3 regions of the Nonomuraea sp. NPDC050786 genome follow, and region 2 is predicted to be linked to each of the others. Evidence: riboswitches for the same ligand, from Rfam matches in the RefSeq annotation. Region 2 holds a riboswitch; each other region holds the start of a gene.

Region 1 (4,124 bases), on a different contig from region 2:
CGAGGGCGTCGAGCTGGGCCGCGAGCCACTTCTGCGGCGGCAGGGCGGTGGCCGCCGCGTGCAGCTTGTCGCGCCGCATCCGGCGCTCGTCCTCCGGCATGACGAGCGCCTGGTGCAGCGCGGCGGCCGTGCCGCTGATGTCGTACGGGTTCACCAGCAGCGCGTGCGGGCCCAGCTCGGCCGCCGCCCCCGCCTCGCGCGAGAGCACCAGCGCGCAGCGCGGCGACAGGATCGGGCCCTCCTTGGCGACCAGGTTCATCCCGTCGCGGATGGGGTTGACCAGCAGCACGTCGGCCATCCGGTACGCGGCCAGCGAGCGCGGGTAGTCGTCGTTGACGTTGAGGATCAGCGGGTCCCAGTCTTCGGTGGCGTACTCGTCCTCGATCTCCTGGGCGCAGCGCTGCACCGACGCGGTGTACTCCCGGTATTCGGGCAGGTCGTGCCGGCTCGGGTAGGCGAACGCCAGATGCACCACCTTCCCGTGCCACTCGGGGTGCGCGGCGAGGAACTCGCGGTAGGAGATCAGGCCGCGCACGATGTTCTTCGACAGCTCGGTGCGGTCGATGCGGACGATCAGCCGCCGGTCGCCCACCTCCTCCCTGAGCGCGGCCATGTGCGACTCGACGTCGGGCTCGCAGGCCCGCTCCCACAGCGCCTCGCCGTCCACGCCCAGGCTGTGCACGCCGATGCGGGTGGTCCGGCCCTCGTAGGTGACGCTGCGGGCGGCGCGGTCGGCCTCCGCGCCCAGGAGCGCCTCACAGCAGTCCATGAACGCCTGCGCCCACCTGTCGGTGAGGAACCCGGCGTGATCGGCGCCCAGGATGCCCTCCAGGACCTCTCCGGCCACTTCGTCGGGCAGCAGGGAGAAGTATTCGGGCGGCGCCCAGGGGGTGTGGCTGAAGTGGGCGATGCGCAGGTCCGGCCGTTCGGCGCGGAGCATCGCCGGGGTCAGCGTCAGGTGGTAGTCCTGCACCATCACGCGGGCGCCGTGGCCGGCCTCCTCGGCCAGCGCCAGCGCGAACGCGCCGTTGTAGTCGCGGTACGACTCCCACTCGCGCTCGAACCTCGTGCCGAAGTTGGGCGAGTTGGGGATGTCGTAGAGCAGGTGGTTGACGAACCACAGGGTGGAGTTGGCCACGGAGTTGTAGGCCCGGTGGAAGACGGCGGGCGGGATGTCGAGCATGCGGAGCGGGCCGGTGTCGTAGCCGGCCTGGTCGATCCGGCCGCCGGGGGCCAGGCGGACGGCGCTGCGGTCGCCGTCGGACAGCGCCGCGCACACCCACAGCACGCCGTCCTTCCTGGCCACCCCGGACAGCCCGGACACCAGGCCGCCGCCACCGCGTTTCATGGTCAGCTCGCCGTCGTCGGAGACGGTGAACGAGACGGGTCCTCTGTTGGAGGCCACCAGAACGCTGTTCATCTAGGCTCCCTTCGCCCATAGGATCCCAGCTATGGCGCTTGATGAGCTAACCGAGGAACTCGCACGTTCCGCCGCAGCCGGAGATCATCGCGCACTTGGCGAACTTCTGGCTCGGATCGAGCCCGATGTGATGCGTCACTGCGCCCGGATCTTGCCCTACCACCAGGACGCCGAGGAGGCCTCGCAGGACACGTTGCTGGCCGTGGCCCGCAACATCGGGCGGTTCGAGGGCAGGGCCAGGTTCAGCACCTGGCTCCACATCGTGACGGCCAACTGCGCGCGCACCACATACCGGTCGCTGAAGCGCAGGGCGGCCGAGCAGAGCTCCGACGAGCTGCCCATGCAGAAGCCCGACGTGCGGCGGGTGAGCGTGATCGCCGGATCGCGGCTCGACCTGCTGGACGCCATGGAGGCGCTGGAGGCCGACAAGCCCGACCTGGCGCAGGCGCTGGTGCTGCGCGACATCGTCCAGCTCGACTACAACGAGGTGGCCGAGCAGCTCGGCATCCCGCTCGGCACCGCCAAGTCACGCATTCACCAGGCGCGGAAATACGTGCAGGGAGTGCTGGGGGAGGACTATCGTTGAGACATCGCATCTCACCTGATGAGACAAGTGGCCATTTGGGCCCCTTGGCCAGGTAGAGTCCTTTTCAACAACTGAATATTGCTCATCCAGAGGGGTGGAGGGACCGGCCCTGCGAAGCCCCGGCAACCCTCCCGGCTTGAGGCTCGCGACCTGGCGAGGCCGACCGGGACAAGGTGCCAATTCCGGTCTGCGGTCAAGGTGGCCGCGGGCGAAGATGAGGGAAGGCCTCGCTTCATGTCGCTCGACTTTGGTCCTGCTGTCGGTCTGTCCTGCCGCGAATGCGGTACGCGTTACCCCCTCGGTCCCAGCTTCGCGTGTCTGGAGTGTTTCGGGCCGCTCGAAGCGGCCTATTCCTTCGGCACCGTGACTCGCGCGGACATCGAGTCGGGTCCGAGCAACATCTGGCGTTACCGGTCGTTGCTCCCCGTTCCTGTCGATGTCGCCAGTAAGCCCAACATGAACCCGGGATGGACCAAACTGGTCAAGGCCGGAAACCTCGGGCGCGCGCTCGGTCTCAAGTCCCTGTACGTGAAGGACGACTCGGGCAACCCCACTCATTCATTCAAGGACCGCGTGGTCGCCATCGCCGTCGAGGCGGCGCGTAACTTCGGCTTCCACACGCTTTCCTGTTCCTCCACCGGCAATCTCGCGGGCGCGGTCACCGCCGCGGCGGCGCGGGCCGGGCTCGAGGCGTGCGTGTTCATCCCCGCCGATCTCGAGGCTGCCAAGATCGCCATGGCCCGGGTGTTCGGCGGCAAGCTGATCGGCATCGACGGCACGTACGACGAGGTCAACAGGTTCTGCTCCGAGCTGATCGGTGACCCGCTGGGCGACAAGTGGGGGTTCGTCAACGTCAACCTGCGGCCGTACTACGCCGAGGGCTCCAAGACGCTCGCGTACGAGATCGCCGAGCAGCTCGGGTGGCGGCTGCCCCAGCAGATCGTCATCCCGATCGCCTCGGGCTCGCAGCTGACCAAGATCGACAAGGGCTTCCGTGAGCTGGTGCAGCTGGGCCTGGTCGAGGACACGCCGTACAAGATCTTCGGGGCGCAGGCGGCCGGGTGCTCGCCGGTCTCCACCGCGTACAAGGCGGGGCACGACGTCGTCCAGCCGGTCAAGCCTGACACCATCGCCAAGTCCCTGGCCATCGGCAACCCGGCCGACGGGCCCTACGTGCTGGACATCGCCCGGCGCACCGGCGGAGCCGTCGAGGACGTCACCGACGCCGAGATCGTGGCCGCGATCAAGCTGCTGGCCTCGACCGAGGGCGTGTTCGCCGAGACGGCGGGCGGGGTGACCGTGGGCGTGCTGAAGAAGCTCGCCGAGAGCGGGCGGCTCGATCCCGAGGCCGAGACCGTGGTGCTCAACACCGGCGACGGACTCAAGACGCTCGACGCGATCAGCGACGACGCCAAGCCCACGGCCGTGATCCGGCCCTCCCTCGACGCGTTCCGCGCGGCTGTCTGACAACCAGGAAAGGCGAGTTTAACCATGAGCGTTACTGTGCGGATTCCCACCATTCTGCGCACGTACACCGGGGGTAACGCGGAAGTCAGTGGCGAGGGCGCGACTCTTCGTGACGTCCTCATCAAGCTTGACTCCGACTACCCGGGGATCGGCGCGAGAATTCTGGATGAATCGGGCAAGATTCGTCGTTTCGTCAACGTTTACGTTGGGGAAGAGGACGTCCGATTCGCCGAGGGCCTCGACACTGCAGCCCCTGACGGCACTCAGATCTCTATCATCCCGGCGGTCGCCGGCGGCTGAGTGCTATAGATCACATCTTGGAAGGCGCCCCTTGTGGGCGCCTTCTGCTTTTCCAGGGCAAATGAACGTTTCATGGAGCTGCGATGCGCGGAAATGCTTCTTTTGTGGATTGACTCTGTTGCCAAACCCCGTGCCACAGGTATGGTCGAGGGCGATCGTCTGGCTGATTTTCCCTTATGTCAGTCGATTACGGGTCTCGCGGAGGAATGGGCGAGATCTGTGGGCCCAGTAAGAGGAGTCGGAAGTGGCGCAGGGCACCGTCAAGTGGTTCAACGCGGACAAGGGCTACGGCTTCATCGCGGTAGACGGTGGTAAGGATGTATTCGTCCATTACTCAGCGATACTGATGGA
Region 2 (4,124 bases):
GCGCGGCCCACGTCGAACCGGTCCGGCTCGTCGAAGACCGCCGGGTCGCGGTTGGCCGACCCGAACAGCAGCGCCACCTCCGACCCGCGCGGGATCTGCACGCCGTGCACCTCGATGTCCTCCAGGACCCAGCGCTCGAACATCTGCAGCGGCGTGTCCCAGCGCATCAGCTCCTCGACGGCCGTGGGCAGCAGCGAGCGGTCCTCGCGCAGCCGTGCCAGCTCGGAGGGGTTCCTGAACAGCGCCCACCAGCCGTTGCCCGTCACGTTCACGGTGGCCTCGTGGCCGGCGTTGAGCAGCAGCACGCACGTGCCGACCAGCTCGTCGTCGGTCAGCTCCGGGATCCCCGCCAGCGCGCTGATCAGGTCGTCGCCCGGGGTCTGGCGCCGCTCCGTGGCCAGGGTCTTGAGGTAGCCGGCGAACTCCGACGCCGCACGTACCGCAGTGTGCTGGGCCTCGGGTGCCGGGTTGAGCTCGTACATGCCGCAGATCTCCGCCGACCAGGGGCGCAGCAGGTGGCGGTCCTGGTCGGGGATGCCGAGCATCTCCGCGATCACCGTCACCGGGAGCGGCTCGGCCACCTCGGCGATCAGGTCGCCGCCGCCCTTCTCCACGAACGCGTCCACCAGGCCCGCGGCGATGGCCCGCACCCGGGGGCGCAGGGACTCGACCATGCGGGGCGTGAACGCCTTGGAGACCAGCCGGCGCAGCCTGGTGTGCACCGGCGGCTCCACGTCGAGCATGCCCGCCCTGATCACGCGCCAGAACGGCTCCTGGAACTCGGGCTCCGGCGGCCTGCCGAACTCCTCGTGCGTGGCCACGTGCAGGTAGGACCTGCCCAGGCGGCGCTCCCTGAGCAGGGCGTTCACGTCGGCGTGGCGCGAGATCAGCCACTGGTCGGTCGGCTCGAAGTAGCTGACGGGCGACTCGCGCCTCAGCTCGTCGTACACGGGGTACGGGTGGGCCACGAAATTCGGATCCCAAGGGTCAAAGCGCACTATTTCATCTTAGAAGTGGAATCCTGCTGCTCCAGGTGGGCGCGCTTGCTGCGCACCCGGATGTTCAGCAGCTCGACGACGAGCGAGAACGCCATCGCGAAGTAGATGTAGCCCTTGGGGATGTGCTGGCCGAAGCCCTCGGCGATGAGCACCACGCCGATGAGCACCAGGAACGCCAGCGCCAGCATCTTGATGCTCGGGTGCCGGTCCACGAACCTGCTGATCGGCCCCGAGGCGAACAGCATCACCACCACCGCCACCACGACCGCCGCGATCATCACGCCGAGCTGGTCCACCATGCCGACGGCGGTGATGACGGAGTCGAGCGAGAAGACGATGTCCAGCACCATGATCTGCATGATCACCGAGGCAAAGGAGGCCGCGGCGGCCTTCTTGCCGTCCTTGTCCGCGGGGGCGTCCATGCTGTGGCCGATCTCGGTGACGCTCTTGCCCAGCAGGAACAGGCCGCCGAGCAGCAGGATCAGGTCGCGTCCCGATATCTCGTGGCCGAGGACGGTGAAGAGCGGCTCGGTGAGCTGCACCACCCACGACAGGCCGAGGAGCAGGAGCAGGCGGGTGATCAGGGCGGCGCCGAGGCCCATCACACGTGCTCTGTCGCGCTGTTCGGGGGGTAGTTTCCCGGCCAGGATGGAGATGAAGATGATGTTGTCGATCCCCAGCACGATCTCCAGGGCGACCAGGGTGAAGAAGCCGATCCAGATCTGTGGGTCGGTCACCCAGTCCAGCATCGCGTACCTCCATGACTACGTGGGCGGGATTTCCGGTAGCAACGAGTGACGCGGCGCAGAAGTTCGCGACTTGCGATTCATAGGGAGGTTTCGGTTATAGTGCGGGTCGTAGGTCATGAGTGCCAGCGACAAGCCCCGGCTAGCTGGCCGGCAACCCTCGCGTCCGCGGCGGGGTGCCCCGGGTGAAGACCTGGTCCGTCACGAGGTGTGGCGGGCAAGCGCGGGCTCCGTGGCTGTTTCCAGGGGTCCCGACGACCCTGAGGGAGATGTGCCGTGTCCACCTTGACGATCTTCAACTCCGTCCCCGCCCAGCACGTCGAGGCGGCTTCCCCCGTCACGAGCAGGCCGATCCCCGCAGTGCTCGGGGCCGATCTGGAGGTGCCGGTCAAGGGCGGCAGGCTGGTCGGCTACGCCAACCTCGACTACGCCGCCAGCGCGCCCTGTCTCGAGCCGGTCAGCGCCGCCGTCACCGCCGCGCTCCCGGCCTACTCCAGCGTCCACCGTGGCGCGGGCTACGCCTCCCAGCTCACCACCGCCCGCTACGAGCAGGCCCGCCACACGGTCAGGGCGTTCGTCGGCGCCCGCCCGGACGACGCCGTGATCTTCACCCGCAACACCACCGACGCCACGAACCTCCTGGCCGGCTGCCTGCCCGCCGGCACGACCACCGTGGTCTTCGACACCGAGCACCACGCCTCGCTCCTGCCCTGGAAGAACTCCGTACGGCTGGCCCCGCCCGCCTTCCCCGGCGAGGCCGTCCGCGCCGCCGACGAGGCGCTGGCCGCGATCGACGGCCCCAAGCTGCTCGTGGTCACCGCCGCCTCCAACGTCACCGGCGAGCTCTGGCCCATCGCCGCCCTGGCCCACATCGCCCACCGGCACGGGGCCCGCATCCTGGTGGACGCCGCCCAGCTCGTACCGCACCGGCCGCTCAACCTGACCGCGCTCGGCCTGGACTACGTGGCCTTCTCCGGGCACAAGCTGTACGCGCCCTTCGGCGCCGGGGTGCTGGTCGGGCGGCGGGACTGGCTCGCGGAGGGCGAGCCGTACCTCAAGGGCGGGGGTGCGGTGCGCTCCGTGGGTGACGACACCGAGTGGCACGACGACCCCGAGCCGCGGCACGAGGCGGGCACCCCGAACGTGCTGGGCGCCATCGCGCTGGCCGCGGCCTGCGACGCGCTCACGGCCACCGGCTGGACCGCGCTGGTGCGGGAGGAGGAGCGGCTGATCGCCCGGCTGCGCTCCGGGCTGGCCTCGATCGAGGGCGTACGCGAGCTGTCGCTGTGGGGGGATGAGCACCCGCGCGTCGGCATCGTGTCGTTCACCGTGGACGGCTACTCGGCCCGCGAGGTCGCCGAGGCGCTCTCCAGCGAGTACGGCATCGGGGTGCGCGACGGGAAGTTCTGCGCGCACCCGTTCGTCCGGCACCTGCTGGGAAGATCCGACGGGGGCTGCGAGGACGGCACCGCCTCCGCGGTGCGGGCCTCGATCGGCATCGGCACCACGGAGGAGCACGTGGACCGGCTCGTCGAGGCCCTCCGGGAGCTCGTCGCCCGCTGACCCCTCAGCCCCTGTTCGGGGGCTTGTGGTGCGGCGGCGGCTCGTCGGAGACCAGGGCGTCGATGTCCCGCATGTCGTCGTCGTCGATCATGCCCGCCCGGTGCTCATGGGGCTGCCTGGGCACGCGCGGCTCCTGCGACGGCAGGGGCCTGGTGGACTCGCCGGTGACCTCCTGGGACGGCACGGGCCTGGTGGACTCGCCGGTCACCGGCGTGACGTTCGAGGGCTCCGGAGCGCGCGCGCCCGGAGCGTACGCGGCGAGCTCCTCCTCGGCGGCCCGGCGCTCCCCGCGTCTGCGGAACCTCGCGCTGAACAGGCCGTCGAGCCCGATCCGCCCGCCGCCGAGCGCCAGGAACAGCAGGCTCAGCGCCCCGAGCAGGCCGGGCAGTTCCCAGCCGCCGGTGGTGGCCAGCACGCCGTGCCCGTAGTGCACGAACGCGATCGCGCCGAGCATGTTGAGCAGCAACAGCAGCGCCATCAGCCGTACCAGCAGGCCGAAGATGAGGAAGAGGCCGCCGACGGTCTCCACGACGGTCGCGTAGGTCGCGGCGAACTCGGGCATCGGGACGCCCATGCCCCTGAACGCCCGGCCCTGGGCGGCGATACCGCCGAACCACTTCTCCAAGCCGTGCGCCAGGAAGATCACGCCGGTCACGACCCGCGCGATCAGGAACGCGATATCGAAAACAGCTCTCTTCATGGTGTTTTCTCCCCCCGTTCCCGTTATTTCTCCCCTTGTCCGGCTTGGGGATGCGCTTTCATACGATTCCTTGACCCGCCCCCCGGCTGGATCACCGTTCAGCGCGGTGGCAGCATG
Region 3 (4,124 bases), on a different contig from region 2:
TCTTCGCGCACCTCTCGGACACACGCCTCGTACGGGGTCTCGTCCGGCTCGACGTATCCGCCCGGGATGTCCATGTAGGACTTGTACGTAGGCCGGACGAGCAGCACACGACCGCCGTCGTCGAAGAACAGCGCTCCAGCGGCGGCGCGGGCCTGCGCGAACGGCGGGGTCTCCTGATCGTTCACGGCCTCGACCTTACGCCATCAAGGCCGCTCTCACACGATGTGCAGACGCCGGGCAAGAGCAGCGAGCTGAAAGCTGGGCTTGCCCTTCTGCCTTCTGATCCATGACATCGTCAGCTGGCGGCTGAGGTAGTGGTGGCGTACCTGCTCAGGGGCGATGGCCTCGGCCTCCAGCAGAGCTGCCAAGGCCTCGTCGGTACGGTTCCACAGGCTTAAGGCATGCGCCACAGCCAGACCATGACGAGCGCGACGTTCGATCGGAAGTCCGCTGGTGTCCAACCTCGGTCCGAGATTTACGGCGACTTGGATGTCCCCCAGTTCGATCGCCGTCGCAACTTCGTGGATGCGGACGTTCGTCGGGCCGAACGCTGTCCACACGTAGTTGGCATCCCTGCCCAGTCGCGCCGCCGACTCCCCCGCTTCGGCAAGGAAGGCCCGCGTTGTCCCTCGGTCATCGTCTCGCGCCGCCGCCATCGAGCCTGCGAGGTACAGCGTGCCGTAAACCGACAACAGTTCAGGTGCGGCGAACGAAAGCCCAGGAGACAGTAGTTCAGCGGCATCCATCGTGAGCTGCTTGGCCGCTCCGTAACGGCCGTTGGACAGCAAGGCGTGCGTCACGGAGCGAAGCAACGAGGCCGTCTTGGTCAGAATGCTGGCAGCAGCGTGATAGACCTGCCCGAGTATGCCCAACGCCGCTAGGCGTGCATCGCTCTCACCGGCACGTGCAGCGTGATGCGCTTCTCCCAATAGTCCTGGGAGAGTCCGTATCACGTAGCTGTATCTGGCCTCTTGATACGCCCGCCACACTTCGGCGAGGGCACGCTCCAGCTCGGTCAGACTCGACGGCTCCGCGTTCTCCATCAGCTCAGCCATCAGCGACAGCTGCCGGTAGTCGGTGATCGCCGCCCGCAGTGCGGGGATGGTGTGGTCTCCGCTCTCATCCGTCCACTCGAAAAGGTGCGGCTCAGCAAGCAGATCACCGAGAGACACATCCAATGCGTTCGCCAACGACTTGATCACTGACAACCGGTCCAAGGTAATGCGCTCGTTCTCGACCTTGCTCAGCCAATCGGTGGTCCGCCCCACCAGCCCGGCCAGTACGTCCTGAGACATCCCCCGCCGTCGCCGGTACCAGGCCACGCGCTGGCCGATGGACAGATCGCTGGTCATTCCCCGCATGCCCTCATCGTCATCGGACGACCACGACAGACCCCGGAATTTCTTTCCGACCTAGCAGCCCACTCGACACATACCGTCACGCTACGTCATCGCCACACGTGATGGGAGGCTGCTCATGCAAGTACCAAGCCCGAACCGTGCTCCTGAGAAGCACGCCGCAGATGCCCTGGCCAACGCACTCGCAGCCCAAGGCATCTCCGCAGACGTCCACGCTGGCTACGGTCTGACCCTGGTATCCGTGTGGGTCGGGCTCGTCGTCTGGTGCGACGGTGAGTGGTTCTGGTGGCGCTCCGGTTGGGACGAGCACCGTAAGCGTGTCATATACGCTCGCCATCCGGCTATCGAGCCATCACGCGCTGCACGGCGTATCGCCTTCCGTTACGCGGATGTCCGAGGGCGTCCTGTACTCGCAGGAGCGCTCGGCGAGCTTGCTTGCCCAGGGGCGGCGGAAGCAAACGCCTCATGAAAGAGTCTCGCGAAAAGCTTGGCTGCCTAGTCAAGATCGTGGCCATGCTGCACAGTCCCGCCTGTACTCGGTCCGTTGGTGAATTGCTGATAGGGCAGCGCGGGACGGTGGCGGATGTCCTACGAGGCGGCATGCTGGCACTGGTGAAACTGAACGGTAACGGGGCCGACCTTCCGGGCGGCGTGCGGCGCTGGCCCGTTCACTGGGACGATCTGCTGGTCTCCCCGATAGAGAGCCGACCGGTCGCCTCTGGCGCCGACTATCGCGTTGGTTTGTCCGGCTCGGGTCGCGAAACGATACAGCACGCAGTGTTGGCAGACACTAAGAAGAGCCTATGCGGAGAGGAGGTCTATCCTCTCCCCATCTGCGGTTGGTCGCTCAGTTTCTCCCCCACGGCCACACGCACGTGCCCGAACTGCGCCGGCCTGGCAGCGCGTGCGGGGACGCTCAGAACAAGCGCTTCCTATGGAAAGGACACCCTCGCGGTGGATTGACGGTGTCCGTCTGTTCAGGCATGATCCTGACTCGTTGATCATCCAGAGGATCTGAGGGACCTGGCCCTGTGACGGTCCGGCAACCTCCCCGGCGGAGCTCCGCGGGAAAGGTGCCAATGCCAGGAACGATGAGGGAGAGCTGATGAGCGTACGGCTTGATGTTCCTGTCCTTGCCGGTGATCTGGTGCGGCTGGAGCCGCTGGCGATGCGACACGCGCCGGATCTCGCGGAGGCGGTCGAGGAGGATCGGTCGTCCTACGGCTTCACACTGGTGCCTCGCGGAGACGAGATAGCCGAGTACCTGGCGGCCCAACTCGTCCGCGACGGGCTGACCCCGTTCGCGCAGGTCCGGCTCACCGACGGCAAGGCGGTGGGCTGCACCGGCCTGTGGGATCCGCGCACGTGGCCGGGGCGGCCGGACCTGCGGGCGATCGAGATCGGCTTCACCTGGCTGGCCGCCTCGGCGCAGGGCACCGGGATCAATGCCGAGGCGAAGCTGTTGCTGCTGTCGTATGCGTTCGACGTGCTCGGCGTCGCTCGGGTCGACCTGAAGACCGACGCCCGCAACCACCGCTGCCGCCGGGTCTTGGAGCGGCTCGGCATCCCCTTCGAGGGCGTGCTGCGCGCCTGGTCCATGTCGTGGGCGCGCGGCGAGGAGGGGAAGGTCCGGGACTCGGCCATGTTCGCCGTGGTCGCACCGAATGGCCTGCCGTCGAACCGGTACTGCGAGCCCGTATCACCGCCGCGAGCTCCCGTTCGCCGGGCCTCTGAGAAGCTTCGGCTGGGTGAGGGTGACCCGGATGTCGCACACCCCGCACACGCCAAACTGGTGACCATGACACATGATGGCGACGCGGGGGTGTCGGGGTCGTTGGCGAGGGTGCTCGCGGACGTGGCGGCCGAGCGAGTGGCTCAGGACGCGAGGTGGGGCATGCAGATCCTGCCGGACGGGACCGGAGACGAGGGGACGGTGGCCGAGTCCGACCGGGTCAGGCGCGAGACGGAGGCGGCGGCTGCGGGCGGGGCGCTCACGTGGAGGCACATCCTGGCGGAGGAGGTGATGGAGGCGTTCGCGGAGACGGATCCCGAACGGTTGCGCGCCGAGCTGATCCAGGTGGCCGCCGTCGCGGTCAAATGGACCCAAGCCCTCGACCGCCGGCCACCTTCAGGCCCGTCATCAGTGGAGAGCGACTCTGGCGGCGCAGCACCGCGAGAGCGCTTCCGGGCCATCGTTGACGTGCACGTGCTCCTCCTCCGCGACATGCACGACGAGTCCGGCGACGGCATCCACGGCGAGACTCACCCCGGCACCCATGTGCTGCTCGGCAGGCGCAAGGGCACCGGCTTCGGGGACGGTCTGTGGCACCTGCCCTCCGGTCACCTCGAGGCGGGGGAGTCGGTCACCGAGGCGGCAGTGCGCGAGGCCAGGGAGGAGCTGGGCGTGGTGATCGACCCGGCCGACCTCGCGTTCGCCCACGTCATGCACCGCGCCCCGGAACGCGTCGGCCTCTTCTTCGCCACCCGCAAGTGGACCGGTGAGCCCTGCAACGCCGAACCGGACAAATGCTCGGAGCTCGCGTGGTGGCCCGTGGACGACCTGCCTCGCGGCGAGATGGTCGACTATCCGGCCGCCGCCATCGCGAACGTCCTGGACGGAGTCCCCTTCGCCCTGCACGAATGGCAGATCGCCGCCGACCTGCTGGACAAGGCCCCTTAGAACGCGTCGCGCAGCTCCCGCTTGAGCACCTTGCCCGAGGCGTTCTTGGGCAGCGCGTCCACGAACACCACCCGCTTGGGCGTCTT

Evidence for each region. Region 2 has a riboswitch for S-adenosylmethionine ahead of AB0H84_RS37085 (aminotransferase class V-fold PLP-dependent enzyme). Riboswitches for the same ligand answer to the same signal wherever they lie in the genome.
Region 1: another riboswitch for S-adenosylmethionine. It lies ahead of thrC (threonine synthase); the one in region 2 lies ahead of AB0H84_RS37085 (aminotransferase class V-fold PLP-dependent enzyme).
Region 3: another riboswitch for S-adenosylmethionine. It lies ahead of AB0H84_RS49855 (GNAT family N-acetyltransferase); the one in region 2 lies ahead of AB0H84_RS37085 (aminotransferase class V-fold PLP-dependent enzyme).

The regions. Positions count from the first base shown of each region.
Region 1 covers NZ_JBFAHJ010000007.1:283,784-287,907, reverse strand. The annotation lists gene AB0H84_RS16815 (trehalose-6-phosphate synthase) at 1-1,420, opposite strand, end outside; gene AB0H84_RS16810 (RNA polymerase sigma factor) at 1,452-2,006, shown strand; SAM riboswitch class I at 2,086-2,227, shown strand; gene thrC (threonine synthase) at 2,241-3,473, shown strand; gene AB0H84_RS16800 (MoaD/ThiS family protein) at 3,498-3,773, shown strand; gene AB0H84_RS16795 (cold-shock protein) at 4,018-4,124, shown strand, end outside.
Region 2 covers NZ_JBFAHJ010000026.1:82,027-86,150, reverse strand. The annotation lists gene AB0H84_RS37095 (cytochrome P450) at 1-998, opposite strand, end outside; gene AB0H84_RS37090 (TerC family protein) at 998-1,747, opposite strand; SAM riboswitch class IV at 1,859-1,974, shown strand; gene AB0H84_RS37085 (aminotransferase class V-fold PLP-dependent enzyme) at 2,096-3,307, shown strand; gene AB0H84_RS37080 (DoxX family protein) at 3,312-4,007, opposite strand.
Region 3 covers NZ_JBFAHJ010000048.1:18,197-22,320, reverse strand. The annotation lists gene AB0H84_RS49865 (NUDIX hydrolase) at 1-185, opposite strand, end outside; gene AB0H84_RS49860 (helix-turn-helix transcriptional regulator) at 216-1,352, opposite strand; SAM riboswitch class I at 2,357-2,456, shown strand; gene AB0H84_RS49855 (GNAT family N-acetyltransferase) at 2,464-4,038, shown strand; gene AB0H84_RS49850 (acyl-CoA synthetase) at 4,035-4,124, opposite strand, start outside.